2 regions of the Streptomyces glaucus genome follow, and region 2 is predicted to be linked to the other one. Evidence: riboswitches for the same ligand, from Rfam matches in the RefSeq annotation. Region 2 holds a riboswitch; the other holds the start of a gene.
The links. Region 2 has a riboswitch for cobalamin ahead of ABD363_RS13085 (ribonucleoside-diphosphate reductase subunit alpha). Riboswitches for the same ligand answer to the same signal wherever they lie in the genome.

Region 1 (7,564 bases), on a different contig from region 2:
CGTCGGACTCCTCCCAGGCGCTCCGCGACGTGGTCAGGCACAGCCCCTGGAGCACCGGCACGTCCAGCTCGGCCAGCGCCCCGACGTCCCAGGACTCCTCGTCGCCGCCCGCCGAGGCCTGCGAGGCGTGCGTGCCGCCGGCCGCGAGCACGGTGGCGACCAGGGCGTCGGCCCGGCCGAGGAGCTCGTAGAGCCCGGGGTCCGCGCCGCGCAGCGAACCGCAGTACACCGGCAGGGCGTTGGCGCCCCGCGCCTCGATCGCGTCGCACAGGACGTCCACGAAGGCGGTGTTGCCGCTCAGTTCGTGGGCGCGGTAGAAGAGCACGCCGACGGTGGGGCGGCCGTCCCGAAGGGGGCGGGAGCCGTGCACGCCGTACTCGGGCATCTTGTGCGGCGCGGCGAACCCCTCGCCGGTGAGCAGCACGGTGTCCGACAGGAACCGCGCGAGTTCGGCGAGGTTGGCGGGCCCGCCCTCGACGAGGTACTTCAGCGCCTCCGCCACGACCCCGGCCGGCACCGACGACTCGGCCATCAGCTCCGCGTCCGGCACGGCCTCGCCGCCCAGCAGCACGGTCGGGACGCCGGACGCCTTCAGCGCGGCCAGCCCGTCCTCCCAGGCGCGCTTGCCGCCCAGCAGCCGTACGACGGCGACGTCGGCGCCGTCGAGCAGCGCGGGCAGCTCGGCCTCGACGTCCACCCGGGTCGGGTTGCCGATCCGGTAGGGGGCGCCGGAGGCGCGGGCCGCCAGCAGGTCCGTGTCGGCGGTCGACAACAACAACACTGTGCTCATGCGGGCGCTCCCGGTGGAATGAAAGGCAGTCCTTGCGGCGCGCCCGACTCGATGAGCCGCCACAGCGCGTCCGTGTCCGCGTGCTGTTCGATCAGGTCGCCGAGCCGGTCGAGCTGCTCCTCGCGCAGCGCGGCGAACGACGTGTCGGGGGCCGGCACGAAGCGGCGGCCCGCGGCGGCCGCCACCTCGCGCAGGAAGGCCCGGCGGAAACCGTCCGACTCCAGCGAGCCGTGCCAGTGCGTGCCCCAGGTCTGGCCGACCCGGCAGCCGTCCAGGAAGGGCTCGCCGCCGGTGACCTCGGCGACCCCGTGGTGGATCTCGTACCCCTCGACCGGCTCCCCGAGGGCCTCGCCGACGGGCCGGGCGAGGGTCTTCTCGCGGGCGAACCGCACCCGGACGGGCAGCAGGCCGAGTCCGTCGACGTGGCCCCGGCGGCTCTCGACCTCGTCCTCGATGTGCTCGCCGAGCAGCTGGAAGCCGCCGCAGATGCCGAGCACGGGCCGCTGCTCGGCGGCCCTGCGGGTGATCGCCTCCGCCAGTCCCCGCTCCCGCAGCCACTCCAGCGCCCGGACCGTGCCCCGGGTCCCGGGCACCACGACGAGGTCGGCGTCGGCCAGTTCCTCGGGCCGGTCCACGAACCGCACCACGACGCCCGGCTCGGCGGCCAGCGCGTCCACGTCGGTGAAGTTGGACATCAGCGGGACCGCGCAGACGGCGACCCGCAGCACGTCCGCGCCGAGCGGCGGGGCGACGTGCGACTCCCGGACCGGCCCGCGCAGGGAGACCGCCATCCCGTCCTCCTCGTCGATGCCGAGCCCGTGCCGGAACGGCAGGACGCCGTAGGCGCGCCGCCCGGTGAGATCGCGCAGCATGCCGAGGCCGGGCTCCAGCAGCGACACGTCGCCCCGGAACTTGTTGACCAGGAAGCCGGCGACCAGCTCCTGGTCCTCGCGGGAGAGCAGGGCGACGGTCCCGAAGAAGGACGCGAAGACGCCGCCGCGGTCGATGTCGCCGACGACGAGGACGGGCAGGCGGGCGTTGCGGGCGATGCCCATGTTCACGATGTCGGTCCGCCGCAGGTTGATCTCGGCGGGGGAGCCCGCCCCCTCGCAGATCACCGCGTCGTACGCGCCCCGCAGCTCGGCGAGGCAGTCCAGCACCGTCCCCAGCAGCGCCTGCTGCCGCCCGCCGTGGTAGCCGCGGGCGCTCAGCTCGCCCACCGGCCTGCCCAGCAGCACCACCTGGCTGCTGCGCTCGCCGCCCGGCTTGAGCAGCACGGGGTTCATCAGCGCGGTCGGCTCGATCCGGCACGCCTGCGCCTGCATGGCCTGCGCCCGTCCGATCTCGGCGCCCTCGCGCGTCACGAACGAGTTCAGCGACATGTTCTGCGCCTTGAACGGCGCGACCTTCACCCCCTGCCGCACCAGCCACCGGCAGATCCCGGCGGTGACGACGCTCTTGCCGGCGTCGGAGGTGGTGCCGGCGACGAGGAGACCACCGCTCATGACGTCCGTCCCTTCAAGCCGTTGACGAGGAGCCGCGCGGCGGCGCCGACGCCGAGCGCGAGCCAGCCGACGCGCCGCGAGAGCCGTGCGGCCCGTTCGATGTCGGCCACGGCGACGGCCCGTCCGCGCGCGTTGAGCACGGGCCGGTGCTCGACCCGCCCGCCGTAGGAGAGGGTCCCGCCCAGCCGCACGCCGAGCGCCCCCGCGAAGGAGGCCTCCACGGGGCCGGCGTTGGGGCTCGGGTGCCGGGCGGCGTCGGCGCGCCAGGCCCGCAGCGCCCCGCGGGGGTCGTCGCCGGCGACGGCGGCGAGCGCGGCGGTCAGCCGGGCCCCCGGCCATCCGGCGAGGTCGTCCAGGCGCGCGGAGGCCCAGCCGTAGCGCCGGTACCTCGGCGACCGGTGCCCGACCATCGCGTCGAGGGTGTTCACGGCCCGGAACCCGAGCAGCCCCGGCACCCCGGCCACGGCCCCCCACACCAGGGCCCCCACCACGGCGTCGGAGGTGTTCTCGGCGACGGACTCGACGACCGCGCGGGCGATCCCGTCGGCGTCGAGCGCCTGCGGGTCCCGTCCGCACAGGTGCGGCAGCCGTGCCCGGGCCGCCTCGACGTCCCCCGCCTGAAGGGCCCGCCCGATGGTCCGGGCCTCCCGGACCAGCGACGTCCCTCCGACGACGGCCCAGGTGGCGGCGCCGGTGAGCGCGACGGAGGCGGCGGGGCAGGGGCGTACGGCGCGCGCGGCCAGCCCGCCGAGGGCGACGGCGCCGCCGACGCACACGGCGGTGTGCAGCGTGCCCCAGCCGCGGTGGTCCCGCCACAGCACGTGTTCCACGGCGCCCGCGGCCCGCCCGAACACGGCGACCGGATGCCCGCGGCGGGGATCGCCGAGGAGCAGGTCACCGAGGAGGCCGGCGGCGGCGCCGTACGCGAAGACGCGTTCGGCCCGCATCGCTCAGCCGACCGCCGGGCCGGGCCGGGCGTCGCTGGTGAACTCGGAGACCGAGCTGGTGAACCTGGCCGTCCATCGGCAGCCGCGCATGGCGATATGTCCTCACTCAGGGTGTCCGCGCCCTGGTTCGACGAGACCGGCGGTGAGAGTTCCTGGCTCCCGGGGCCGTCTGCCCCGGTCACAGTGGCGGGACCGCGCCGGACTTCCACCGGGCTTCCTCTCCTGCCGCCGTACTGGCCCCGGCAGTCCACCATGGGCTTGGAAGGGCCGTCAACTTGCCGCTGACCTGCGAGGGCGGAGTGTGCTGAGGCCCACAGGGGGAGTGCGCCAAAGCAGCGTGACGCCCCCGGCGCGCGGGCCGTGCGCCGGGGGCGGGGGAGCGGGGGCGTCCCGCCGACGGGACGCGGTCTCAGGCGACGATCAGGTGGATCCCGTACGCCACCGCCGCCGCGCAGGCCGCGAAGCAGGCGTACGCGCCGGTGACCGCGAGGGCCGCGGTGCCGCCCTGCGCGGCGGCCCGCTCGCGGCGGGACAGGCCCGCGATGCCGAGGGTGAACAGGGCCACCAGGGCCACGGTGACCACGAGGCTGACCCCGAAGACGGAGCCGAGAGCCGCCCAGTCGATCTTCATGGTGTTTCTCTTCCTTGTGCCGGGTGCGCGGGCTCAGACGGTGGTGGTGGCCTGCGGGGCCTTCGGCCCGGTGGCCTGCGCCGGGATCGTGGCCGCGAGCTCGTCGGTCACCGTGCCCGCGGGGGGCGGGGTCACCGCGGCCACGGCGGTGGTCACCACGCCGGCCGGCTCCTCGGTGTCGTTGACGTTGGTGTGGTCGACGACCTCGCGCCGGGAGATCTTCCAGATCGCGGCGCTGGAGGCGACCAGGAAGACCGCGACGAGGGCGGTGCCCCAGGCGCCGAAGCCGGTCACGTACTCGGCGAGCGCCCCGACCAGGGCCGCGGCCGGGAGGGTGAGGCCCCAGGCGACGAACATGCGGGTGGCGGTGGACCAGCGGACGATCCCGCCCTTGCGGCCGAGGCCCGCGCCCATCACGGCGCCGGAGACCGAGTGCGTGGTGGAGAGGGAGAAACCGAGGTGGGAGGAGGCCAGGATGACCGTGGCCGCGCTGGTCTGGGCGGCGAAGCCCTGCTGCGGCTGGAGGTCGGTCAGGCCCTTGCCCATGGTGCGGATGATGCGCCAGCCGCCGAGGTAGGTGCCGAGCGCGATGGCCAGGCCGGCGGAGAGGACGACCCACAGGGGCGGGTCGGAGTCGGGGGCGAGGGTGCCGCCGGCGACCAGGGCGAGGGTGATGATGCCCATCGTCTTCTGGGCGTCGTTGGTGCCGTGGGCGAGGGAGACCAGGCCCGCGGAGGCTATCTGGCCGGCGCGGTAGCCCTTGGCGGCGGCCTCGCCGTCGGCCTTCCGGCCGAGCGTGTACGTCAGCCGGGTGGCGAACATCGCCGCGACGCCCGCGACGACCGGGGCGGCGATCGCCGGGATCAGCACCTTGGTGACGAGCACGTCGCCGTGCACCGCGCCGACGCCCGCCGAGGCGACGGTGGCGCCGATCAGACCGCCCATGAGGGCGTGCGAGGAGCTGGAGGGGAGCCCGACCAGCCAGGTCAGCAGATTCCAGAGGATCGCGCCGACCAGTGCGGCGAAGATGACCTCGGGACGGATGCCGGTCTCGTCGACGAGACCCTTGGAGATCGTGTTGGCGACCTCCACGGACAGGAAGGCGCCCACGAGGTTGAGGACGGCGGACATGGCCACCGCGACCTTGGGCTTCAGCGCGCCGGTCGAAATGGTCGTCGCCATCGCGTTCGCGGTGTCGTGGAAACCGTTCGTGAAATCGAACGCGAGTGCGGTTACCACCACAATCGCGAGGATCAGCGAGAAGCTTTCCATTTACCCAGGCAATCGTTCGAGGTCATTGGCTGGTCGACCGTAGATAACCCGGGTGAACGGAAGATGAACTGAGGTGGGATTGGTGGTGACCCCGGCAGGGGGGTGCCGTCCCGTCCGGTCCCGGCGGGCCGTGCCCGGCCTCCGACACCCCCGTGATCCGGCCGTTTTCCGAGGTCAGGAGCGTACCGGGGACCAACGCGGCCGGGCCGGGACCCGCCGGGGAGATCTCGGTCACCCGGCACCGCCGCTGCCCGCACCGCCGCCGTCCTGCCGGGACGCCCGCGGCGGCCGCCCGGCCGGCGGTGTCCTCTGCCGGACGCCCGCCTTCCGGCCTACAGTGGCCCGGTCGTCCCGGCCGGACGGCACGCCCGGCGGGACGGCCGTACCGCCGGACGGCGGGATGAGCGGGGCGCACACGGCGCCCGGGAGGAGACGCGAGGCGTGACGGAACCGGGGGAGAGGCGGGTGCGCGACGAGGAGGCCCGCGCCTGGGCGGCGCTCGTGGCCACGGCCCGCCGCACGGTGTCGGACGGGCTGGTCGTCGGCACCTCCGGCAACGTCTCCGTGCGGGTCGGGGACACGGTCCTGGTCACACCGTCGGGCGTCCCCTACGACCGGCTGACGCCGGACGACGTGACCGGCGTCGGCCTCGACGGCCGGCAGGTGCTCGGCAGCCTCGTCCCGACCAGCGAACTGCCCATGCACCTCGCCGTCTACCGCGCCACCGACGCCCGCGCCGTCGTCCACACCCACGCCGTGCACGCGACGGCCGTCTCGACCCTCCTGCACGAGCTCCCGCCGATCCACTACATGGCCGCCGCGCTCGGCGGCCCCGTCCGGGTCGCCCCGTACGCGCCCTACGGCACCGAGGAGCTGGCCCGGAACGTGCTCAGCGCCCTCCACGGCCGCTCCGGCTGCCTGCTGCAGAACCACGGCACCCTCACCCACGGCGCCACCCTCGACCAGGCCTACGACCGCACCGCCCAACTGGAGTGGATGTGCCGGCTGTGGCTGACCGCCTCCTCGGTCCCGGGCCGGTCCCCGTCGCTGCTGTCGGAGCGGCAGCTGGCGGAGGTGGGGGAGAGGCTGCGGGGGTACGGCCAGAAGGGCTGACCGCCGCCCGCCGCCGTCCCGCCCGCGCCTCGTGCCCCGCCCTCCGGCCACGGCGCCCCGGCCCCGGGACGCCGCCCGGACCCGCCCCCTCCGGCCCCGCCCGCGGCCGCCGCCCCCGGTCCGCGCGGCCGCCCCCCGCGGCCGCCCCACCACTGGCCGAAGACGGGGTCCGCCTGGACACTGGACCCGTGCGTACTGTCAAAGCGGCGGCCGCCGCCGTCACCATGGCCCTGGCCGCCGGCGCCGCCGGCGTCGCGGCCGGCAGGTTCGCCAGCGACGCCGCGCTCAAGGCGTCCCCGGGCGGGCCCCTGCCCACCGAGCCCCGGCTCACCGTGCACGCCACCGCCGCGGGCCGGATAGCCCTCACCCGGCACCTGGCCACCCTGCGACCCGGCCGCTACGGCCTCGTCGGCGACGGCTCCCACGCGGTCGTCGGCCCCGTCCTGCGCACCGCCTCCCACTCCGCCGACACCGTCGTACGCCGCCTGGAACGGGTGACGCACGGCACCCTGAAACCCGGCGACAAGGCGTGGCTCACCCCCAGCGTGCACGTCGGCGATCCGGGCGCCGCCCTCGGCCTGGACCACACCGACGTCGAGATCCCCGGCGAACTCGGCCCGCTCCCGGCCTGGTTCGTGCCCGGCGTGCGGGACATCTGGGTCATCACGGTGCACGGCCTGGGCACCACCCGCGAACACGCCATGAACGTCATGGAGCTCCTGCACCGCCACCACCTCCCGGTGCTCGTCCCGGCCTACCGCGGCGACCCCGGCGCCCCCCGTTCCCCGGACGGGCTCCACCACTTCGGCGAGACCGAGTGGCGCGACCTGGACGCGGCGCTCCGGTACGCCGTGCGGCACGGCGCCCGGCAGGTCGTCCTGCACGGCTGGTCCACCGGCGCCACGATGGCGCTGCGCGCCGCGGCGCGCTCCGAACTGCGCCACCACGTCGCGGGGCTCGTGCTGGACTCCCCGGTGCTCAGCTGGGAGGCGGCGCTGCGCGCCCTCGCCGCGGCCCGCCACACGCCCGGGGTGCTGCTGCCGCTCGCGGTCCGCGCGGCCCAGGGCCGGGCCGGGATGCACACCGGCCACCCCGCCGGCCCCGCGGGGATCGACCTCGTCACGGTCCCGACGCTGATCTTCCACGGCCCGGACGACACGGTGGCCCCCTGGCAGCTGTCCCGGCGCCTCGCCGGCGCCCGCCCCGACCTGGTCGCCCTCCACACGGTCCGCCAGGCCCCGCACGCGGCCATGTGGAACGCCGATCCGGACGCCTACGAGGAGGTCCTGCGCCGCTTCCTCACCCC
Region 2 (7,564 bases):
CACGAACTGATGGCGCAGCGCGGCCGCGGTGCCGAACCCCGCGCGGCCCGCGATCGCGTCCACCGTCTCGTCCGTCGCCTCCAGCAGCCGCTGCGCCAGCAGCACGCGCTGGCGCAGGATCCAGCGGTAGGGAGTGGTGCCCGTCTCCTGCTGGAAGCGGCGGGCGAAGGTGCGCGGCGACATGTGGGCGCGGGCCGCGAGCTGCTCGACGGTGACCTCCCGGTCGAGGTTGCGCTCCATCCACGCCAGCACCCCGGCGACCGTGTCGCCCTCCGAGCGGGGCAGCGGCCGCTCGATGTACTGGGCCTGGCCGCCGTCGCGGTGCGGCGGCACCACCATGCGCCGGGCGATCTTGTTGGCGACCTCCGGGCCCTGCTCCCTGCGCACGAGGTGCAGGCAGGCGTCGATGCCCGCGGCGGTGCCGGCGGAGGTGATCACCGGGTCCTCGTCGACGTACAGCACGTCCGGCTCGACCACCGCCCGCGGGTAGCGCCGGGCCAGCGTCTCGGCCTGCCGCCAGTGCACCGAGCAGCGCCTGCCGTCCAGCAGCCCGGCCGCCGCGACCGCGAAGACCCCGGAGCACACACTGAGCACCCGGGCGCCGCGCGCCGCGCCGCGCCGCAGCGCGTCCAGCAGGTCCGGCGGGAACTCCCGCGACTCGAAGCCCCGCCCGGCCGGCACGGCGATGAGATCGGCCGTCTCCAGCCGCTCCAGGCCGTGCTCGGTGTGCAGGGCGAAGCCCGCGTTGGTGCGCAGCACCGGGCCGTCGGCCGAGGCGACGGCGAAGTCGTACACGGGCAGCCCGTCGTCGCTGCGGTCGGTGCCGAACACCTCGCACAGGACGCCCAGTTCGAAGGGGTTCACGCCGTCGAGGACGACGGCGGCCACGTTCCGCAACATGCTGCCAGTGTGCCCCGCGCGTGGCAGTAATTCGAGGGGGTGCGGCAGTTCTGCCACTGTCGGTAAGGGGCATCCGGCGTGACAGTGGTGTCATGACTGCGGCACAGACAGAAGCACTGACCGGAATGCTGACCGTGCTGGGGATCCTCGTCCTGCTGGTCCTCCCCTCCGTGGTCGGCATCGTCCGCGACCGGCGCATCGACCGTCGGATCAGGGAGGCCCAGGCGAGGCACGAGAGGAGTGATCAGAAGTCCTCGTCCAGGTCGACGGCGCCCTCCACCGCGACCTGGTACGCCGACGGACGCCGCTCGAAGAAGTTGGTCAGCTCCTGAACGCCCTGCAGCTCCAGGAAGGAGAAGGGGTTCTCGGAGCCGTACACCGGGGCGAAGCCGAGGCGCGTCAGACGCTGGTCGGCGACGCACTCCAGGTACTGCCGCATCGAGTCGGTGTTCATCCCCGGGAGGCCGTCACCGCACAGGTCGCGCGCGAACTGCAGCTCGGCCTCGACGGCCTCCCGCAGCATGCCGGTGACCTGCTCCCGGAGCCGGTCGTCGAAGAGGTCCGGCTCCTCCTCGCGGACGGTGTCGACCACGTCGAAGGCGAAGGACATGTGCATGGTCTCGTCGCGGAAGACCCAGTTGGTGCCGGTGGCCAGGCCGTGCAGCAGGCCCCGGCTGCGGAACCAGTAGACGTAGGCGAAGGCGCCGTAGAAGAACAGGCCCTCGATGCACGCGGCGAAACAGATGAGGTTGAGGAGGAAACGGCGGCGGTCGGCCCTGGTCTCCAGCCGGTCGATCTCCTCCACCGAGTCCATCCACCGGAAGCAGAAGTCGGCCTTCTCGCGGATGGACGGGATGTTCTCCACCGCGGCGAAGGCGGCGGCCCGGTCGTCCGGGTCGGGCAGGTAGGTGTCCAGCAGCGTCAGGTAGAACTGGACGTGGACGGCCTCCTCGAAGAGCTGGCGGGAGAGGTAGAGCCGCGCCTCGGGCGAGTTGATGTGCTTGTAGAGGGTCAGCACCAGGTTGTTCGCCACGATCGAGTCGCCCGTCGCGAAGAAGGCCACGAGCCGGCCGATGAGGTGCTGCTCGCCGGGGGACAGCTTCGCGAGGTCGGCCACGTCCGAGTGGAGGTCGACCTCCTCCACGGTCCAGGTGTTCCTGATGGCGTCCCGGTAGCGCTCGTAGAAGCCGGGGTAGCGCATGGGGCGCAGGGTCAGCTCGAAGCCCGGGTCCAGCAGGTTCCGGTTGCGGGCGGTGGGGGTGGCGGCGGTCATCACTGGCAGGCCTCGCAGGACTCGGGGTTCTCAAGGGAGCAGGCGACGGCCTCTTCGGAGGTCGCCTGCCGGGCGGGGGCGGGGGCGGGGGCGGGGGCGGTGGCCCGGGCCGCGCGGGCGATCCTCGTCGCCGGGCGCGAGCGCAGGTAGTACGTCGTCTTCAGCCCGGACTTCCAGGCGTAGGCGTACATCGAGGAGAGCTTGCCGATGGTCGGCGTCTCCAGGAACAGGTTCAGCGACTGGGACTGGTCGAGGAACGGGGTGCGGGCGGCGGCCATGTCGATCAGACCGCGCTGCGGGATCTCCCACGCCGTGCGGTACAGCCGCCGCACCTCCTCGGGGATCCAGGAGAAGCCCTGCACGGAGCCGTTCGCCTCGCGCAGCGCCTCCCGGGTGCGGGCGTCCCACACGCCGAGCCGCTTCAGGTCCTCGACCAGGTAGGAGTTGACCTGGAGGAACTCGCCGGAGAGCGTCTCGCGCTTGAACAGGTTGGACACCTGCGGCTCGACGCACTCGTGGACGCCCGCGATGGAGGCGATGGTCGCGGTCGGGGCGATGGCCAGGAGCAGGGAGTTGCGCAGGCCGACGGCGGCGATCCGCTCCCGCAGCGCCGCCCAGCGCTCCGGCCAGGCCAGGTCGGTGTCGTAGTGGTCGGGGTGCAGGACGCCCCGGGCGGTACGGGTCTTCTCCCAGGCCGGGAACGGGCCGACGGGGGTCCCCCCTGTGCCGGAGCCTGCCGCGGATGCCCGGGGGCGCTCGGCGAGGTCGGCGGAGGCCTCGTACGCGGCGAGCATGATCCGCTCGGCGATCCGCGTGGACAGCCGCCGGGCCTCGGGCGAGTCGAAGGGCAGGCGCAGCTTGAAGAAGACGTCCTGCAGGCCCATCACGCCCAGGCCGACCGGGCGCCAGCGGGCGTTGGAGCGGGCGGCCTGTCCGGTCGGGTAGAAGTTGATGTCCACGACCCGGTCGAGGAAGGTGACGGCCGTGCGGACGGCGGCGTCCAGCCGTTCCCAGTCGATGTCGTGCGCGGCCGGGGCGACGAAGGCGCCGAGGTTGACCGACCCCAGGTTGCAGACGGCCGTCTCGCCGTCGCTGGTGACCTCCAGGATCTCCGTGCAGAGGTTGGAGGAGTGGATGACGTGGCCCGGCTCGGCGGTCTGGTTGGCGGTGCGGTTGGCGGTGTCCTTGAAGGTCATCCAGCCGTTGCCGGTCTGGGCGAGGGTGCGCATCATCCGGCCGTACAGCTCGCGGGCGGGGAGGGTCTTGCGCGCCAGTCCCGCGGCCTCCGCCTCACGGTACGCCGCGTCGAACTCCTCGCCCCACAGGTCGACCAGCTCGGGCACGTCGGAGGGGGAGAACAGCGACCACGGCTCGTCGGCGTCCACCCGGCGCATGAACTCGTCCGGCACCCAGTGCGCGAGGTTCAGATGGTGGGTGCGGCGCGCGTCCTCGCCGGTGTTGTCGCGCAGCTCCAGGAACTCCTCGATGTCGGAGTGCCAGGTCTCCAGGTAGACCGCGGCCGCGCCCTTGCGCCGGCCGCCCTGGTTCACGGCCGCCACGGAGGCGTCCAGGGTCTTCAGGAACGGGACGATGCCGTTGGAGTGCCCGTTGGTGCCGCGGATCAGCGCACCGCGGGAGCGGACGCGGGAGTAGGACAGGCCGATGCCGCCGGCGTGCTTGGACAGGCGCGCGACCTGGTGGTAGCGGTCGTAGATCGAGTCCAGCTCGTCGCGCGGGGAGTCCAGCAGGTAGCAGGACGACATCTGCGGGTGCCGGGTGCCGGAGTTGAACAGGGTGGGGGAGGACGGAAGGTAGTCGAGGCGGCTCATGAGCCCGTAGAGCGCCGCGACCTCGTCGACCGAGCGGGGCCCGTCGTCCTCCGCGAGCCCCGCGGCGACGCGCAGCAGGAAGTGCTGGGGCGTCTCGATGACCTTGCGGGTGATCGGGTGGCGCAGCAGATAGCGGCTGTGGAGCGTGCGCAGGCCGAAGTAGCCGAAGCGGTCGTCGGCGGCCGGGTCGATCAGCGCGTCGAGCCGGCCGGCGTGCAGCCGCACGAACTCCGCCGTGCGGTCGCAGATCAGTCCTTCGCGGTGGCCCGCGGCGACGGACCCGGTGAAGGACGTGACGCCCTGGGAGGCGGCCTCCGCGCGAAGGGTCAGGGTGAGGAGGCGGGCGGCCAGCCGGGAGTAGGCGGGGTCCTCGGCGATCAGGCCGGCGGCCGCCTCGGTGGCGAGGCCGCGCAGCTCCGCCTCGTCCGCACGGGCGGAGCGGCCGCGCAGCGCCGCGGCGGCGACCCGGCCGGGGTCGGTGTCGGGGAGGTCGGCGGTCAGCTCCGTCAGGGTCCGCAGCAGCGCGGCTCCGGGGCCGTCGCTCTCCTCGGCCGCCGGGGGCGCTGAAGCCGGGTCGGCTGGCGCGATGGTCACGTGGGGTTCTCCCTCGCTCGGCACGGGGCCTCGGCGAGGGCAGGGGGCAGCACGAGCGCGCAGGGCGTCGCGTCCGCCGGCCCATTCCACGAGGCCCGGACGTCAGGCACGCCGGCCGGACGGCCGGGTGCGCTGTCGGCAGGTACTCGGACTGGACAGGCGTGCGGATGCACGCGGACACACCGTTGCGGGACAGTTCCGGATTCGCACCGGATTCCCCTGCGGCGACAGCGAGCATGAGCATACATCTTGTGTCGGGGCGCGGAAGTGCCCCCAGATGTTGTGTTGCTCCGGTGTCGGAGCGCCGGTGCGGGGCGTTACGGCTGCTGCCGGGCCGCGGCGGCGGCCGGGGTCCGCGCCCGTGCCGCCGGCCCTCGTCCGCGTACCGGTGACCGGCCGACGGGCGGGTCTGTGACCGGAACTCTGCGCTTGCGGTAACGGCCCGCGATGAAAGCGGAATGGAGGCTTCCTGTCGTCTCCGAGGGCTCCTTCGGGCGGGAGACGTCCGTGCCGGTCCGGCGGGCGGTGACGCCGGTGCCCGCGCCGGCGGTGCTCGCCTGCGGGGGTCGAGCCCGGGCTCGCACCGGTGCTGTCGCAGGTGGTGCTCAGCCTCGGCATCCCCTTCGCGCTGCGGCCGCTGGTCCTCCTCACCTCCCGCGAGCGGCTGATGGATCCGCTCGCCAACCGGCGGCCGACCACCGTGGCCGCCTCCGTCGCGGCGACGTCCGCCACCGGGCTCGACGCCGCACTGCTGGTCCCGATCTTCTCCTGAGACATGACTACCGGAGGAAGGAGGGAAGGCTGTATTTTCCGGCCGTTTCCCGAACTCGGTCCCTTCCGGACCGTGTTCACCGGTGCGAACGCTGTCCGACGCACCCGACCGACCCACATGTCCACGTCACAGAAAGAACCGCCTTGCAGAAAACCGAGACCGAGGACGCACACGGTGCCGGCACCCCCCGTCACCGCAGTGCCTGGAACCACCTCCTGTGGATCCCGATCGTCCTTCCCCTGCTGACTTTTGTGTTCAACCACGACGGGCCGCGCGTGTTCGGCTTCCCGTTCTTCTACTGGTTCCAGCTCCTGTGCGCCGTGCTCAGCATGGTCACCATCGCGCTGGTCCGCCGGCTCACCGGGAGGGACCGATGAGCGACCACATCACCGAGATCGTCGTCTTCTCGCTGCTGTTCCTGCTGGTCAGCGTGATGGGATTCGTGGCCGCCCGCTGGCAGCGCGCCGAGCACCTGGAGAGCCTGGACGAGTGGGGCCTGGGCGGCCGCGGGTTCGGCAGCTGGATCACCTGGTTCCTGATCGGCGGCGACCTCTACACCGCGTACACCTTCGTCGCGATCCCCGCTCTGATGTTCGGCGCCGGCGCGATGGGCTTCTACGCGATGCCGTACACCGTGGTGGTCTACCCGCTGGTGTTCGTCGTCCTGCTGCGCCTGTGGTCGGTCTCCCAGCGGCACGGCCTGGTCACCCCGGCCGACTTCGTCCGGGTCCGGCACGGTTCGCGCCTCCTGGCGCTGCTGGTCGCGATCACCGGCATCGTGGCCACCATGCCGTACATCGCGCTCCAGCTGGTGGGCATCGAGGCGGTGCTGCGCACCATGGGGATCACCGGCCACTGGCCGATCTTCGCGGCCTTCGCGATCCTCGCCGCGTACACCTACCACGCGGGTCTGCGGGCGCCGGCGCTGATCGCGTTCGTCAAGGACATCCTGATCTACATAGTGATCATCATCGCGGTGCTGTACATCCCGCCCAAGCTCGGCGGCTGGGGCGACATCTTCGCCGCCGCGGACGAGAAGTTCGCCGAGACCCCCGCCCCCGGCGACGGCACCCTGCTCAACGCCGGCAACCAGCTCCAGTACATCACCCTGGCACTGGGCTCGGCCATCGCGCTCTTCCTGTACCCGCACATGATCACCGGCACGCTGGCCGCGCGCAGCCGGGACACCATCAAGAAGAACATGGCCGCGCTGCCCGTCTACAGCGTGCTCCTCGGCCTGATCGCGCTGCTCGGCTACATGGCGATCGCCGCCGGGATCACCCCGCTGAGCGGCGAGAACGGCAAGCCGAACGCCAACACCGTCGTGCCGCAGCTCTTCGACAGCCAGTTCCCCGACTGGTTCGCCGGGGTCGCCTACGCGGCGGTCGGCATCGGCGCGCTGGTGCCGGCGGCGATCATGTCGATCGGCGCGGCCAACCTCTTCACCCGCAACATCTACCGGGAATTCTTCCGTCCGGACGCCGACGAGGCGACCGAGGCGAAGGTCTCCAAACTGGTGTCCCTGCTGGTGAAGGTGGGGGCGGTCCTGGTGATCGTCTCGCTGGACCCGCAGTTCTCCGTCGACCTCCAGCTCATCGGCGGCGTGCTGATCCTCCAGACGCTGCCCGCCGTGGGCTTCGGGCTCTACACCCGCTGGTTCCACCGGCACGGCCTGGTCGCGGGCCTGCTCGCGGGGCTGCTCGCCGGTGTCGTGCTGCTCTACAACATCCCCAATCCGGCCACCGGCAAGGAGCACTTCGGCGGATCGGCCTTCCCGCTGTCCGACTTCGGCCTGGACACGGACGTCACGATGTACGCCGGGCTGATCGCGCTCGCCGTCAACATCGTCGTCACGGCCGTGGGCACGCTGCTGGCCCGGGCCGCCGGTGCGCAGGAGGGCACGGACCTGACCCGCCCCGAGGACTACTTCTCCGACGCGCAGGACAAGCCGTCCCCGGTCGTCGAGGCGCCGGCGGAGGGAACGGCGGGCGAGGGAGCGGCCCGGGTGCCCTGAAGCGGACCGGGCCGCGGATGATGCCGAGGGAGGGCCATGAAGGACCGTCTTGTACGACGCGCGCTGCGGCGGCTCGCGTGGATCTGCGTGTTCTGCCTGGTGGTCGGCTGCCTCGGCATCGCCCTGCGGGTCTCGTCCGGCCGGAGCCCGGGGTGGGAGTTCCCGCTGTGCGCCGGGCTCTC

Region 1: another riboswitch for cobalamin. It lies ahead of ABD363_RS31295 (cobalamin biosynthesis protein); the one in region 2 lies ahead of ABD363_RS13085 (ribonucleoside-diphosphate reductase subunit alpha).

What each region holds. Positions count from the first base shown of each region.
Region 1 is NZ_BAAATK010000087.1:7,604-15,167, forward strand. Features, by position in the region: gene cobN (cobaltochelatase subunit CobN) at 1-790, opposite strand, end outside; gene ABD363_RS31290 (cobyric acid synthase) at 787-2,295, opposite strand; gene ABD363_RS31295 (cobalamin biosynthesis protein) at 2,292-3,242, opposite strand; cobalamin riboswitch at 3,370-3,509, opposite strand; gene ABD363_RS31300 (hypothetical protein) at 3,652-3,873, opposite strand; gene ABD363_RS31305 (inorganic phosphate transporter) at 3,907-5,145, opposite strand; gene ABD363_RS31310 (class II aldolase/adducin family protein) at 5,587-6,258, shown strand; gene ABD363_RS31315 (alpha/beta hydrolase) at 6,447-7,564, shown strand, end outside.
Region 2 is NZ_BAAATK010000014.1:40,188-47,751, reverse strand. Features, by position in the region: gene ABD363_RS13100 (GlxA family transcriptional regulator) at 1-900, opposite strand, end outside; gene ABD363_RS13090 (ribonucleotide-diphosphate reductase subunit beta) at 1,145-2,173, opposite strand; gene ABD363_RS13085 (ribonucleoside-diphosphate reductase subunit alpha) at 2,173-4,596, opposite strand; adenosylcobalamin-variant (AdoCbl-variant) riboswitch at 4,729-4,827, opposite strand; gene ABD363_RS13080 (hypothetical protein) at 5,183-5,368, shown strand; gene ABD363_RS13075 (DUF3311 domain-containing protein) at 5,512-5,745, shown strand; gene mctP (monocarboxylate uptake permease MctP) at 5,742-7,382, shown strand.